DNA from 4 places in the Paenibacillus puldeungensis genome. Region 1 is predicted to be linked to each of the others. Evidence: predicted binding sites of a transcription regulator. Region 1 holds the regulator's gene; each other region holds the start of a gene.
The links. Region 1 encodes Rex, which represses fermentation and respiration genes when NADH is low (regulators of the CRP and FNR family bind a similar motif). Its sites were predicted from a motif close to TTGTGAAATATTTCACAA; they were not measured.

Region 1 (3,724 bases):
GCAGTCGAACCCGCCAGATTGAAGCTGCGGATACTGCCAACTGTAATCTAGCGAGCTAGCAGACCTTCAAATGCTGCCTGAGCCTCGAAGCGAACCTTCTCTTCATCCAGCGTGAGGCAGGCCCCGTGTTTAACCACCTGCTTGCCGTTAATCCATACATGCTCGACATCCTTCGGACCAGCGGAATAAACGACATGGGAAATGTAGTCCGTTTTCGGCAGAAAATGAGCTTGCTCCGTATTCAGCGCGATGAAATCCGCCTTCATCCCAGCAGCCAGCCTGCCTGTGTTTTGCATGAAGAGCGATTTCGCTCCATACTCCGTTCCCATTTTGAGAGCTTCTAATGCTGGAACTGCGGTAGGATCGCCGGAAACACCCTTATGAATCAGAGCAGCCAACCTGATCTCCTCAAACATGTCGAGATTGTTGTTGCTCGCAGCGCCATCCGTGCCCAGTGAAACAACGACCCCTTTGCTTAATAGCTCCGGAACACGAGCCACACCGCTGGCCAGTTTCAGGTTGCTACCCGGATTATGCGAGACGGCAACATGATGTGCAGCTAACACGTAAATTTCCTCGTCCGTCAAATGCACGGCGTGCGCCAGCAAAGTTGGACGCGAGAACATCCCAAGTTTGCGCAGATGCTCTACAGGCCGAGCCCCATAGTCCTTGACATTCTGCTCTACTTCCGCAAGCGTCTCCGACATATGCGTATGCATTGGAAGATCCAGATCATGTGCCACCTGAACAAATTTCTCGATGTAGTCAGGCGGGCAGGTGTAAGGAGCGTGCGGCGAGATCATAGTCGTGATCCGTCCATCCGCTTTACCGTGCCAATCGCGGGCGAAACGGATAGCCTCCTGCAGCTTCTGATCCTGAACTTCAGGAGGACAAAGGCCGATCACCCCTCGCGTCAATACGGCGCGAATCCCCGATTCTTCAACGACCTTAGCCACTTGGTCCATATGGTCATACATGTCGAGGAACGTCGTTGTTCCGCCTTTGAGCATTTCCAGTACGGACAATGCTGTTCCGGCATAAACATCTGCCCCCGTAAACTTGGCTTCCATCGGCCACATCTTTTCCTGCAGCCAATTTTGAAGCACCATATCATCTCCGTATCCACGAAGAAGAGACATCGCCGCATGGCCATGCGTATTTACGAGCCCAGGCAGGAACAGCAATCCTTTGCCATCAAATGTTTCGGCCCCTTCTACGCCTTCCGGGCGCTGTTCACCAATGTAAGTGATCGTATCCCCTTCCACAAGCATATATCCGCGAACGATGGTACAATCTTCCTTTAACACGGCAAACGTACCATTCTTAATCAACCACTTACGACTCATAACTTACCGGTTCCTTTCCATCCTCCAAATAATAAGCCAAGCTTAACAAATCCGTTGTAAAGTCAGCCGCATGGATTCGAACTTCCGGCGGAACCTTTAATACCGTCGGTGCAAAATTCAAGATAGCTCTAATTCCAGCCTCAACCAATTGATCAGCAACGCGTTGAGCCTCAAAATCCGGGACTGTAATAATTCCGATGCGGATGTTATTAGCCTTGACCATGTCGCCTAGATCATCGATGGGCTGAATCGTAATATTGTTAATTTGCTTGCCGATCTTCTCAGGCGAAGCGTCAAAAACGGCCACGATCTTCATGTTATCTTTTAAGTATGCATTATAGTTAGATAGTGCTTGACCAAGATTACCAGCACCCACCAAAGCAACATTGATTTGCTGGTCTAAATTCAAAATTTCTTGAATTTTCTCGATCAGATAAGCGACATCGTATCCAATGCCTTTTCGCCCGAAATCGCCGAAATAAGCGAGATCCTTACGAATTTGCGCCGGATTGAGGTCCAGCTTCTGGCCAAGTTCTTGCGAAGAAACCGTAGGTACCTCGCGGCGGCTCAGTTCATTCAGAAAACGCAGGTATACCGGCAATCTGCGAACGACAGCATCCGAAATTTTTTCTGATTTCATACTTTGTTTCCCCCTATTCTGGCGCAAGATTGAGGACTATGATTGTTCCTCAGGATTCAACCATTCCGATATGCGTGGAACCATTTGACCAAGCGGCATATGCTCCATCTTCGGACCTGGCAAAGAGTATAGAAAATATTTTCCGTAATATGATTCCAAGATGCGCGTATCATACACGATCACGATTCCCCGATCCTGTGAGGTACGGACGAGTCGTCCAAATCCTTGCTTAAAACGAATGACAGCCTGAGGCACTGACAGCTTCATAAAAGGATTTTTCTTCTCCTTCTGCAGCCGTTCGCTCTTTGCCTCCACAAGTGGATGATTCGGCGGCTGAAAAGGTAGACGTACAATCGCTAAGCTCGTTAAAGCCTCACCGGGAATATCTACTCCTTCCCAGAAGCTGCTCGTTCCGAGCAATACCGAAGCATCCTGTCCCTGAAACCGACGGGTCAGCTTCGTACGGCTGCCGCTGTCCATGCCTTGTCCTATGACGGTGATCCCTTCCGCGGACAGCAGCTCCTTTAGTGGGTCGTAAACCTGGCGGAGCATGCGGTAAGACGTAAACAGTACGAGCATGCGTCCCTTCGTGGCGATGGCTGTATCCGCCAACGACCGAACCAGCGTGGTGACGAAGTGATCATCACCAACGCTTCCTTTGACGCTAGGAAAATCCCTCGGAATGACCAGCAATGCCTGATCCCGGTAGTTAAACGGTGACGGCAGCATCGAGGTGATCAACCGATCCTCGGAGGCCGCTTCCTGCAGCCCCAATTGCTCGATCATGTACTGAAACGATTTGTCAACCGATAAAGTTGCCGAGGTCATGACCACGCTTTTCTTACTGTCGAAAAAATACTCCTTCAGTTGGGCGCTCACATCAATGGGAACAGCATACATTTGCAAAGACCGGCTGCGATAGTTTCCGTTACCCTCCATCCAATAGACGGTATCTTCGCCATCTAATTTCATGAAGAAGCGCAACGCCTCGCGTTCGGTTCCCAAGTCCTTAAGCAAACCGCTGATGTCGGTCAGCAAGCTTTCCGATCCGATATCGTCCTGCTCTTCCCTGATTTGACTGAGCAGGCGTTCTCCTTTGCGCAGCACGTCCCCAAGCGAGACATAAATTTGGTTCTCCAGCGCAGCCAGCGTGTCCCAATCCTTCGGCTTCTTATGCGGCAGCAGCCGAAAAACGAATTGACCAGGATCTCCAGGCGCAGCATCACTGCGTTCCGGCATAAGCGTGAACAGCAACTCGTTTAGCTTGTCCCAGGTCTCTTTCACATCTACAAGCGTAGGATAAAAGCTGTCAATAACGGAGCACCACTCAGCCGACTTTTCGTTTACCGAGCTTTGCAACTGGATACGCAAATTCGGAAACTGGCCTGTCTTACTATCTTTGAATAGGCGGGTTAAGGTGTGAATGACTGTAAAATACTTCATATTAATCCCTAAATGTTTGCCCGCCACATCCTCCAGGTGATGTGCTTCATCGATGACCAGACGCTCATAGCCCGGAAGCAGTTGATGACCTGCCTGAATGTCCGTAAACAATTTGGAATGATTCGTGATGACCACATCCGCCACACCGGCTTCGTGCTTCGCCCGGTGGTAGAAGCATTTTCGAAACCACGGACACGAACGACCTAAACATGAATCGGACTCGCTTGCGACTGTCTCCCAAAAATCATTTCCGCGATTTCCTAAGTTAAGCTCCTCGTCATCACCGTTTATCGTT
Region 2 (3,724 bases), on a different contig from region 1:
ATTAAGTAAAGGGACGTGCCGTTTTCGGGGACGGAGACGGCATGAATAAAAAAATCGAAAGTGGGTGTACTTGTGGCTGAAATCATTGTAATCGGAGCAGGGCCAGCAGGAGCTAGCGCAGCATTGTTTCTGGCCAAGGCGGGAAAGGAAACCCTTGTTCTGGACAGCAATGCCAGCATGACGAAGCGGGCATGGATAGAGAACCATTATGGCGCTAAGGACATTTCGGGACCGGATTTATTGAAAATTGGTCGGGAACAAGCGGAAAAATTCGGAGCTAAATTTATTGAAGAAAAAGTAACGGTTATCGACACCAACGGCGGATCGAAAGTTACGGTGAAGACGGAATCCGGCCGCAGCTATGAAGCATCCCATATTATCCTCGCGACTGGAGCAATCACAGAACTTGCAAACGCTACCGGAATTGAATTGAAGGAAGGCCGTGAGCCTCGAATCAAGACAGTCATCGCTACGGATGGTAACGGACGAACGAACATTCCACGGATTTGGGCCGCAGGAACGGTCGCCGGCGTCAGTGTTCATACAATTATTACAGCCGGAGACGGTGCTAAAGTTGCTATAGAATTAATCAGTGAACTGAACGGCGAACGCTATGTCGATCATGACGTACTTAAATAGTTGTGATTTGTATAGGTAAGTCATGGAGGTCTCTCTAGAGAGGCCTCCTTTTGCTGAATGAAATATGTTAATATTGGAAAAATGGTAGTGGGGGAAGAATTCCCTGTTTGTTAGAAAGGCGGTGCACTCGGATGCGTAGAAGAGTACGATGGATCATTTGCTTAGCAGCCCTGTTAGCTCTATTTGCAGCAGCCTGCGCTCCGGACCGAACGATTGAAAAACCCGCCCTCCCGGAAACGGTGAAGACTGAAAAACAGCCGCCAACCATTACGCTCAACATTGACGGCAGTACATATATTCCTGATGTGACACGAAGCCTCCATTTCGATTATATGAAAGGCATCATTTTGCGTCAGGCCTTGGAAAGCAGCGGAATTGTCCAGTTTTCAGAGGACAGGAAATCCATTCTTTCGGTCGGTGACGTTTCGCTCGACTCCACGTTGGAATGGGGAGTTAGGCTGAATGATAAGGACCTTCCTCCCTCAGCATGGGACAACCCGCTTCAAGCAGGCGATGTCATTTTCGTATATGTTAAAACGGTGGGCAGCTACGCAACGATTCCACAGCAGGCCTCGCTGCTTCTTAGCATCAATGGGGGAAGCTCCAAGCCTGGGCTAAGACGTATTTATGTCAACAAATATGAGGATAATACGACGGTCCGTGACTTGCTGAAACGAAGTGGCGTCGTGAAATTTAATGTTAACAATACGCTCATTGTTTCCGTCAACGGGTATGTCCCGGAACAATCAGAGAAATGGACGCTGAAGGTGAACCGGAAGCAGCTGATAGATGGCGGGATGGATATGAGACTGAAACCGCAAGACGGTGTAGAGTTAATGCTGGTCAATAAATAAAAGGATGTTAAGTAAATCCGCATCTCCTGTAAAAGGGGGGGCGGATTTTTTCAATAAGTTTCATGAAATAATTATGACAATTTATTGTGATAAGTTTCACATTTAAAGTGAATGGAATCACAAAGTACCTTCAATTTGAAATGTATACTTTCGACATAAAAGGTTGTTGCACTAGGGTGACTAAAGCAGTCCTAACAGTCCTATTATGGAGGAGGCAATTCTAAACATGGGAACAGATAGAGAAAAATTAGTAGTGATCGGCAATGGGATGGCGGGAATCAGTGCGGTTGAACAAATTTTGAAGCTGACTTCGAAATTCGATATTACAGTGTTTGGGAGCGAACCTCATCCGAACTACAATCGGATTATGCTTTCCTATGTTCTTGAAGGCAGTAAAACGATGGATGACATCATCCTGAACGATTTGAACTGGTACCGGGATAACGGAATTACACTTCACACAGGCACAACCGTTGTGCGGATTGAGGAAGAGACCAAGGAAGTCGTGGCCGAGAACGGGCTGCGGGTACCTTATGACAAAATATTGATTGCAACCGGCTCCAATTCCTTTATACTGCCGATTCCCGGCAGCGATAAAGAAGGAGTCGTCGGCTTCCGCGATATCGCAGACTGTCATCAAATGCTGGAAGCGGCGAAAACTTACCGCAAAGCTGCTGTAATTGGCGGTGGTTTGTTGGGCTTAGAAGCTGCAAAGGGTCTTGTGCAACTAGGCATGGAAGTTACCGTCGTGCACTTGATGGAGGATTTAATGGAGCGTCAACTCGACCATCAAGCGGCTTTAATGCTTAAGTCGGAGCTAGAGCGTCAGGGCATTAAATTCAAAATGGGCGCTCAAACGACAGAACTGCTGGGGGACAAACGTGTTAGTGGACTTCAGTTTGCCGATGGCACTGAGCTGGAAGCGGAATTTGTCGTCATGGCTGTTGGGATTAAGCCGAACATAGCCGTGGCGAAAGCGAGCGGCATCGAAACAGGTCGAGGGATCGTCGTGAACGATTATTTGCAAACCTCAATGGAGGGCGTGTATTCGGTTGGGGAGTGTACTGAGCATCGAGGTATCTGTTATGGACTCGTAGCCCCGCTCTTTGAGCAAGGGATCGTTATGGCGAAGCATATCAGTGGTGTGGAAACTGCGCCATATGCAGGTTCGGTCGTTTCGACCAAGCTGAAAATTTCCGGGGTAGACGTGTTCTCCACCGGGGAATTCATCGACGGGCCGGAGCATACGGTCATTTCGAGCAAAGATGAATGGAAACGTACCTATAAAAAAATATTGCTAAAAGACAACGCTCTGATTGGCGCCGTATTGTTTGGCGACATCGATGACTCAGCCGAGCTGCAGAAGCTGATCAAGCAAAACGCCGAAATGACGGATGAACTGCATGCTTCCTTAATGGGAGGAGGCTGCTGCGGCAGCGGTGAGAAAAAGACGAAATCGGTAGAAACGATGTCGGATGAAGAAATTGTATGCGGCTGTAACGGCGTCACTAAAGGAACGATCGTAGACGTCATTACGAATCAGGGCTTGACGACCGTCGATGAGATCAAGGCTTGTACGGGTGCTACCCGATCCTGTGGCGGATGTAAGCCTGTAGTTGAACAAATTTTGCAATACGTACTCGGCGATGGCTTTACTTCGGCGGCGAAACAGGGCATTTGCGGCTGTACGACGCTGAGTCGGGACGAGATCGTAGCTGAGATCAAGGCGAAAGGTTTGCAGACGACAAAAGAGGTTATGAACGTGCTCGGGTGGAACCAGCCTGAGGGCTGCTCGAAATGCCGTCCGGCGATCAACTACTATCTCGGCATGCTGAACCCGGATACGTATGAGGATGAGAAGGAATCGCGTTTCGTCAACGAGCGGATGGGCGCTAACATTCAGAAGGACGGGACCTATACGGTGGTTCCCCGGATGTATGGCGGCGTGACGACACCGGAGGATTTGAAGAAAATCGCCGATGTGTCACTGAAATATGATGTGAAGGTCGTAAAAGTGACCGGTGGCCAGCGTCTGGATTTGATTGGCGTGAAAAAAGAAGACCTGCCGAAGGTATGGGCGGAACTGGATATGCCGTCTGGATATGCTTACGCTAAATCGCTGCGTACGGTGAAAACCTGCGTGGGCTCGCAATTTTGCCGCTTCGGTACTCAGGATTCGATGGGTATGGGGGCTTTGCTGGAGCGCAAATTCGAACGGCTTGATTTCCCGG
Region 3 (3,724 bases), on a different contig from region 1:
CCGAGCTCTTTACCGGTAACAACATGTTTTTTACCGCAAGTACCCTAGCACGAAGAACGACAGTGGGGGATACGGCGAAAAACTGGACGATCGTATTTTTAGGCAACTTAGCGGGAGCTGTTGTCCTGAGTCTCTTGATCGTAGGTGCGGGGTTATTTAAGACTGCAGCGCCGGAGCATCTAATCTTTGCGGCCGCTGCTAAAAAGATGAGCGCCCCGATGATGGAACTGTTCTTCCGCGGCATTCTTTGTAACTGGCTCGTGTGTCTTGCCCTGTGGATGGCGAACCGGGCTAAAGAAGACATCGCCAAGCTCGTGCTGATTTGGTGGTGCTTGTATGCCTTTATCGCAAGCGGATATGAGCATAGCGTAGCTAATATGACACTGCTCAGTGTGTCTTTATTATTACCTAACCACCCGGATACGATTACATTAGGCGGTTGGCTGCACAACATGATTCCGGTTACTCTGGGTAACATTATCGGGGGAGCCGTATTTGTAGGGATGGCTTACTGGTTCATTTCGCCGGTACGCAAAAAGTCATAGCTCATTAGGTAAAATAAGGACACTAAAAAAGTGCGAGTTTGCAAAGGCGATTTTCACCTCTGCAGCTCGCACTTTTCGTTTTGCAACTTCAGCACAAAACAAATAACCTGAGGCAGACTCCTCAGGTTGAGTGGGATTACCGGATCCGTTTGGATTAGATCCGGCAAATTTCGTTTGGACACAGCTCGCAGTGGCAAATATCCTGCAGCATAACGAGATCTTTGATCACGATCATACCGTTTTCGTATTCAAGAGCGTCTTTTTTACGCAGATCGCTGAGCATCCGGTTGACGCTTTCGCGGGTTGCTCCGATCATATTGGATAAATCGGTATGGGTGATTTTTTTGTTGATCAAAATCGTGTCTCCATGCTGCTCGCCGTACGTATTGCTAAGACGAATGAGCGTCGAGCAGAGTGCGCCCGGTTTCCCATACATCATCAGGTCACGAAACTTCGTTTGGGTCAAGCGGTGATGAATGCCCATCCATTTCATGAAGTCAATCGCAAAATCACAGTGCTGACAGATCATGATTTCCAAGTCTTTTTGCTCGATAACGCCAATCTCACTATCCTCGATCACTTCGGCAGTAAAGCTATGCTTGGTGCTGAAGAATGGATCGGCTTGCCCAACCATATCCCCACGCCCATACATATAAAGGATCAATTCCTTGCCTTCATCTGTCGATTTCGTTAATTTTACACGTCCGCGTTTAATAAAAAACAGTTTATCGGAAAAATCACCTTCCCAGAACAAGTGCGTCCCCTCGGGATAAGCTTTGTCTTTCATTGTGACGAGAAGGCGATTAAAATTTTGCTCTGTGAAACAGCTGGTGTTGCCGCGGGGCAGGGTGGCATTGATTATTTCGCTCATTATGGATTTCCCCTTTGTACTCCAAATTTTTCTGAAAATTTTAAATTAATTATATAACGTTTAAAGCGATTTTTGGGAGCCGTAAAGACTAAAAAAGTGTCGAAATTTTAACATTGTGACTAAATTCACTTTATTATACCCCAAACTACGGTATTAGACACCCAGCGGAAATTTCGAAAATTGGGACGGTTTGCCACTTCTGATAAAAGTCCCAAGTCCCAAACAAGTTCAAATATGTAATGTAAAAAGTCCTAATATGTAAAGTATATATGAAAAGTCACTCATGGCAAGTGAAAACTTTCAATAATTTTATAGTACGTGAAAAATTTCACTATACAAACCGTGATCTATGTGATATGATCAAACCATAAAGAGAAGCAACAAGCTTCCTAAGGGAAAAAAGCCAAGTGAAATTTTTCACTATCAATTATCTAGCACCATGGTTGTTCCCTTAAATACTTAGGAGGATGAGAGAGATGGCCGTTAAGAACGAAGTGGCGACAAAAGCTCAGCCGAATGCACAGGACTACATTCAAACTCTGATTGACAAAGCTAAGAAAGCTTCTGAAGCATTTATGAGCATGGATCAGGAGCAAATCGATAAGATTGTGCAAGCGATGGCTTTGGCTGGACTCGACAAACACATGCATCTTGCAAAACTGGCTGTTGAAGAAACTGGACGCGGCGTGTACGAAGATAAGATTATCAAGAACATGTTTGCGACCGAATACATCTGGCACAGCATTAAGTATGACAAAACGGTAGGCGTAATTGAAGATAACGATTTTGATAGCTTCCAAAAAATCGCTGAACCTGTCGGAATTATTATGGGTATTACTCCGGTAACGAACCCAACGTCCACCACGATCTTCAAATCTCTGATTGCCATTAAAACTCGTAACCCGATTATTTTCGGTTTCCATCCATCCGCACAAGCTTGTAGTACGGAAGCCGCTAAAATTTTGCTCGAAGCAGCCGTGAAGCACGGAGCACCTGCTGACTGCATCCAATGGATCGAAAATCCTTCGATGGATCGCACGAACGGACTGATGAACCACCCTGATGTAGCTTGTATTCTTGCAACTGGTGGTTCCGCAATGGTTAAAGCAGCATACAGCTGCGGCAAACCGGCTCTCGGCGTAGGTCCTGGTAACGTACCTTGCTTCATTGAAAAGAGTGCTAACCTGGATCAAGCTGTCAACGATTTGATTCTCTCCAAAACGTTTGACAACGGTATGATCTGCGCTTCCGAGCAAGCGGTAATTATTGAAGAACCTGTCTTTGACCAAGTGAAAAAGAAAATGATTGCTAATGGCTGCTACTTTGTAAATAAAGAAGAAGCTGCAAAATTGACTGCTGGGGCAATCGTTGCTGATAAATGTGCAGTTAACCCTGCGATCGTAGGCCAACCTGCTACGAAAATCGCTGAAATGTGCGGTATCGACGTACCGGCCGGCACGAAAATTCTCGTTGCCGAAATCGACGGCGTAGGGCCGAAATTCCCACTCTCTGCAGAAAAACTGAGCCCGGTTCTGGCTTGCTTCAAAGTTAAAAATGCAGAACAAGGTATCGAACGCGCTCTGGAAGTTGTTAGATTCGGCGGTATGGGTCACTCCTCGGTTATCCATTCGGACAACGAAGAAATCATCCAAAAATTCTCTGAAAGTATGCCAACTTGCCGTATTCTGGTGAACCAACCTTCTTCGCAAGGCGGTATCGGTGACATTTACAACACGAACCTGCCATCGCTGACACTCGGCTGCGGATCGTACGGACGCAACTCGACTTCGTCGAACGTAACGGCTGTCAATCTGATCAACGTGAAAAGGGTGAATCGTCGTACCGTGAATATGCAATGGTTCAAAGTTCCTAGCAAAATTTATTTTGAGAAAAACTCGACCCAATACCTTGCTAAAATGCCGGACATCTCCCGCGTTATTATCGTAACTGACCCAATGATGGTTAAACTCGGATATGTGGCTAGAGTTGAGCACTATCTGCGTCAACGTCAAGTTCCAGTAGCGATCGAAATCTTCTCGGACGTTGAGCCAGATCCATCGACTACGACTGTAGAACGCGGTACGGAAATGATGGCTAAATTCCAGCCAGACTGCATCATCGCACTCGGTGGCGGTTCTGCAATGGACGCTGCGAAAGGGATGTGGCTGTTCTACGAATATCCTGAAGAAGACTTCTTCAACCTGAAACAAAAATTCATGGATATCCGTAAACGTCTTTACAAATACCCACGCCTGGGCCAAAAAACGAAATTCGTGGCTATCCCAACGACTTCGGGTACAGGTTCAGA
Region 4 (3,724 bases), on a different contig from region 1:
TGCAATATTGGTAATCGATCCCTCGCAAAAACATCTGCGGCCGGCCCTTCTTGTCCTCCCCGGATTCCCAAACAAAGCATAGATCCGGGCAAACCGCGTCGCAGTTGGCGCAATCAATACAGGTGTCCAGATTCAACTCCGGCAAAAAGCCTTGACGCGAGCCGCTCAAATCCTTGAGCACGCTGTTGCCTTGGGTCCGGATAATCCCGCCAAGCGGCTGGGTTTCATACCCGAGCAGCGGCTGCGGCCGTTCAAAGCGGATGCCGGTCGCCCCCTTTGGAGCCTCAATGGTCTGAAAACGAACCTCTTGATATCCCCGGTCAAACGTGCGTATATTGGGCTCAACCAAGTGCGGGTATTTCTTATGGAACGTATGCCGGATGACTTCACGCATGGAATCCGGGTCCATGAAATCGCAGATCCGGAAAAGAGCGCCAAGCATAGAGGTATTCACCTTGGTATGCTCGTCGATGGCAATCCCCATCGCGTCGATAACGGCTAGCGTTCCATAGGGGAAATTCAAGTCCTTCCGAATCTCCTCGAAGCTGCGGGTCGAATTCACCAGCAAAATGCCATCCGGCTTGAGTCCGCTTAGTACATTTACCGTTTTGTACAGCGCTTCATGGAACAGTCCGATGACATTAGGCTCTTCGATCGGGCTGTGATCACGAATATCTACATCAGGCTCGCAAAATCGGACAAAGCTTTTTACTGGCGAACCCTTCTTTTCGGAACCATAGGAGGAAAAACACGAACCATTTAAACCAAGCCCCAGCACCCCGGACTCCGCCAGCATTTTGCCGGCCAGGTTAGCCCCCATGCCGCCGATCGACTCCAGGCGGATTTCGAAAAAGCCAAGCTCATTCTTTTTGGTCAATATGCTCATTCGTTATGTCTCCTTTGCTATATTACTTGTGAATTTTTTCACTATTTTCGCAATTCAAATGAAGCTGCCAGCAGTTTGCTGTCTCAACGATTTCAGGCTATCCCCCCTCCCCATATCCACGGAAAAGCCGGCGGATTGAATGCGCAGCTCCAAGCAGTGCCTGCACTGCGCGGACTCTTCCCCTAAGCAAATCTTGTTGTTATATAAAGCGTATTTTTTTCGGACACTCACAGGCGATAAATTGGGCATGACCACATTGGCTCCGGCTTGCAATGCCAGTTCCCTCCCTTCGCCATCAAGGCTGCCTATCGCCGTGGTCGCCGGAATCAGCGCATCCGGAACGAACAAGCGGGCGAGTGCGATCATCACTAACGTATCGCCCACCGTACCGGGCTTTGCCGATCTCAGCGGAGTGTGGTCATGCGGAATAAACGGACCGATGCCGATCATATCCGGGTTTAACGCTTTTAAATAAAGTAAATCGTCAGCCAAATCCTCTGCGGTTTGTCCGGGCAAACCTACCATAAAGCCGGCACCTATCTGGTAGCCGATCTCCTTCAACATTCTCAGGCAGGTTCGCCGGTTATCATAGGACATACTCGGGTGCAAGGCCTCGTACAACTCACGGGAAGCGGTTTCATGACGCATTAAAAAACGGTCTGCTCCCGCTGCATAAAGTCTTCTATACGTGTCCTCGCCCCGCTCGCCGATCGACAAGGTCACTGCCGAATGCGGAAACTCCGCTTTAATGGCCTGAACGAGGTGGGTAAGCATATCCTCCGTATACCAGAAGTCCTCACCGCTTTGGAGGACGAACGTGCGAAACCCGAGCCTATACCCTTCGCGGCAACACTCCAGAATCTGCTCGGGGTTTAGCCTGTAGCGCTCAGCATCCCGGTTGCTTGCGCGAAGCCCACAGTACAGGCAATCCTGCCTGCAGAAGCTTGAGAACTCGATCAGACCTCGCAAATAGACCTTGTCCCCGTATTTTTGCAGGCGTCTTTTATGAGAAAACCGAAAAAGCTCGTTTCTTGACTCGGGATCGAGATGCTGCAGAAAATAGACAATCTCATCTTTGGATAACTCTCCCCGGGCATACAGTTTGTGAATAAACTGTTTCATCCGCGATCCGTCCCTTTTTGTCTATATAAGTGAAACTAATGATTGTACAGATACAGGCTGCCAGGTGTAACGTTTTGCTAATTGTGAATATTTTCACTTATAGACTATGTGAAATAACAACGTCTGGTACATAATATCTATGCTAATTACGTGAATTATTTCACTAACTTTCCATTAATGAAAAGATCCTTCGCCATGATTATAGCTATGATGCATAACCACTTAAGAACTGAATGTTTGAATGTTGAAAGCCTGATAAAGATAACTTCGATTTTATTGTGAAAAATTTCACTAAAATATCACTCAAAAGCGCCTTCCTTTAAGTGCCGTTCTGCTGGAAACGTTCAACAATCTTGGAGTAGGGTTTAAAAAAAGATGAGTAAATCAGAGGTGTGATCTTAGAGGCCGAAAAATAACAATATATTATTCGGGTAAAATCATGCTGTCAACACAGGTGACATACGTTGTAACAGCAACGAGGTTATGTACCTCTATATTACCATGATTTATTAATTTGGGTAGGGGGTATTTGGGATATCCTAACTTTTTTCTGAGAAACCTGTTTCTTCATCTCTCATAACTATAACTGTACAGATGAGATATATGAGAGGAAATACGACAAAGATGGGCAGCTGAAGCAGGTCGCATCGCACTGAAAACGTAATCAAAACACTGGTAACCCCGTTGACTTGCACGAACGGCATATATGCAGTAGATGCAAATAGTACATCTATTCTGACGTTTCTCTCTCCTTATTCCGATTTAGTTGCAAAACGTACATTTAAAGCAGGGCTTTGTCCGGTTTCCTGATCATTTCCGCCCATTTAGCTGCACTTTTTGCATCTACTTTCTCTTACTCATCAAAAAGTGAAAAAATAGATGCACCAAATACAATTACTTCCTAGTGCTAAGGTGGCACTACCCGATATCGGCCATATTCACATCGAAAAAAAGGGCACCACTTCATCACAGTTTATATAAAAGCAAAAAGCATGTCCCGACAATCGGGACATGCTCGTAGTCTCTCGCTTCTTAGGACCAATCCAGTCCAGTATCCTTCGCGATCGGCTCTTCCTTCACCAAGGTATACAGGGTACCAGCTTCTTCCTTCCGAGTCGTCTCGGCCAGGCGTTCGACACGGACCGTGACCAGCTTCTGGCCGAATTGTACCGTGATTTCATCGCCTACCTTGACCGTACTGCTCGGTTTGGATTCACGCCCGTTAATCAGGACTCTACCTTGCTCGGAGACATCCTTGGCAACCGTGCGCCGCTTGATCAACCGTGACACCTTCAGGAATTTATCAAGACGCATTATTTTACAGCTTCTTTAAGTTTGTTGCCCGCTTTGAATGCAGGAACATTGGATGCAGGGATTTCGATCGTTTTACCGGTTTGCGGGTTGCGGCCCGTGCGACCGGAACGTTTGCGGGTTTCGAACGTACCGAAGCCGATCAATTGTACTTTGTCTCCACCAGCAAGAGCTTCTGTGATTTCGCCGAGAAAACCGTTCAATACGGATTCAACGTCTTTTTTAGTAAGTCCGCTTTTGCTGGAAATGTTGTTGATCAGATCTGTTTTGTTCATCAATAATGCCTCCCAATAATTAAAGAAATAGGTGATACCTTGGCACTACAGGCGGGGGGCCTGATTAAAGCCTGGATATCTTTGTATCAGTATTCTTGCTTTAGTTTGAAAATCCTGCCCGAGCCGGAAC

Region 2: the regulator Rex is predicted to act here: its motif matches at 1,578-1,595, upstream of nirB (nitrite reductase large subunit NirB).
Region 3: the regulator Rex is predicted to act here: its motif matches at 1,733-1,750, upstream of adhE (bifunctional acetaldehyde-CoA/alcohol dehydrogenase).
Region 4: the regulator Rex is predicted to act here: its motif matches at 2,285-2,302, upstream of hydE ([FeFe] hydrogenase H-cluster radical SAM maturase HydE).

What each region holds. Positions count from the first base shown of each region.
Region 1 is NZ_JBHTLM010000020.1:30,190-33,913, reverse strand. It holds gene ACFQ3W_RS21045 (amidohydrolase) at 48-1,346, opposite strand; gene ACFQ3W_RS21040 (redox-sensing transcriptional repressor Rex) at 1,336-2,013, opposite strand; gene dinG (ATP-dependent DNA helicase DinG) at 2,023-3,724, opposite strand, start outside.
Region 2 is NZ_JBHTLM010000004.1:203,183-206,906, forward strand. It holds gene ACFQ3W_RS07820 (winged helix-turn-helix transcriptional regulator) at 1-9, shown strand, start outside; gene ACFQ3W_RS07825 (FAD-dependent oxidoreductase) at 73-639, shown strand; gene ACFQ3W_RS07830 (hypothetical protein) at 771-1,493, shown strand; gene nirB (nitrite reductase large subunit NirB) at 1,720-3,724, shown strand, end outside.
Region 3 is NZ_JBHTLM010000004.1:207,976-211,699, forward strand. It holds gene ACFQ3W_RS07845 (formate/nitrite transporter family protein) at 1-545, shown strand, start outside; gene ACFQ3W_RS07850 (Crp/Fnr family transcriptional regulator) at 700-1,416, opposite strand; gene adhE (bifunctional acetaldehyde-CoA/alcohol dehydrogenase) at 1,893-3,724, shown strand, end outside.
Region 4 is NZ_JBHTLM010000028.1:1,917-5,640, reverse strand. It holds gene ACFQ3W_RS23740 (2-oxoacid:acceptor oxidoreductase family protein) at 1-886, opposite strand, end outside; gene hydE ([FeFe] hydrogenase H-cluster radical SAM maturase HydE) at 941-2,008, opposite strand; gene ACFQ3W_RS23730 (RNA-binding S4 domain-containing protein) at 3,041-3,322, opposite strand; gene ACFQ3W_RS23725 (HU family DNA-binding protein) at 3,322-3,594, opposite strand.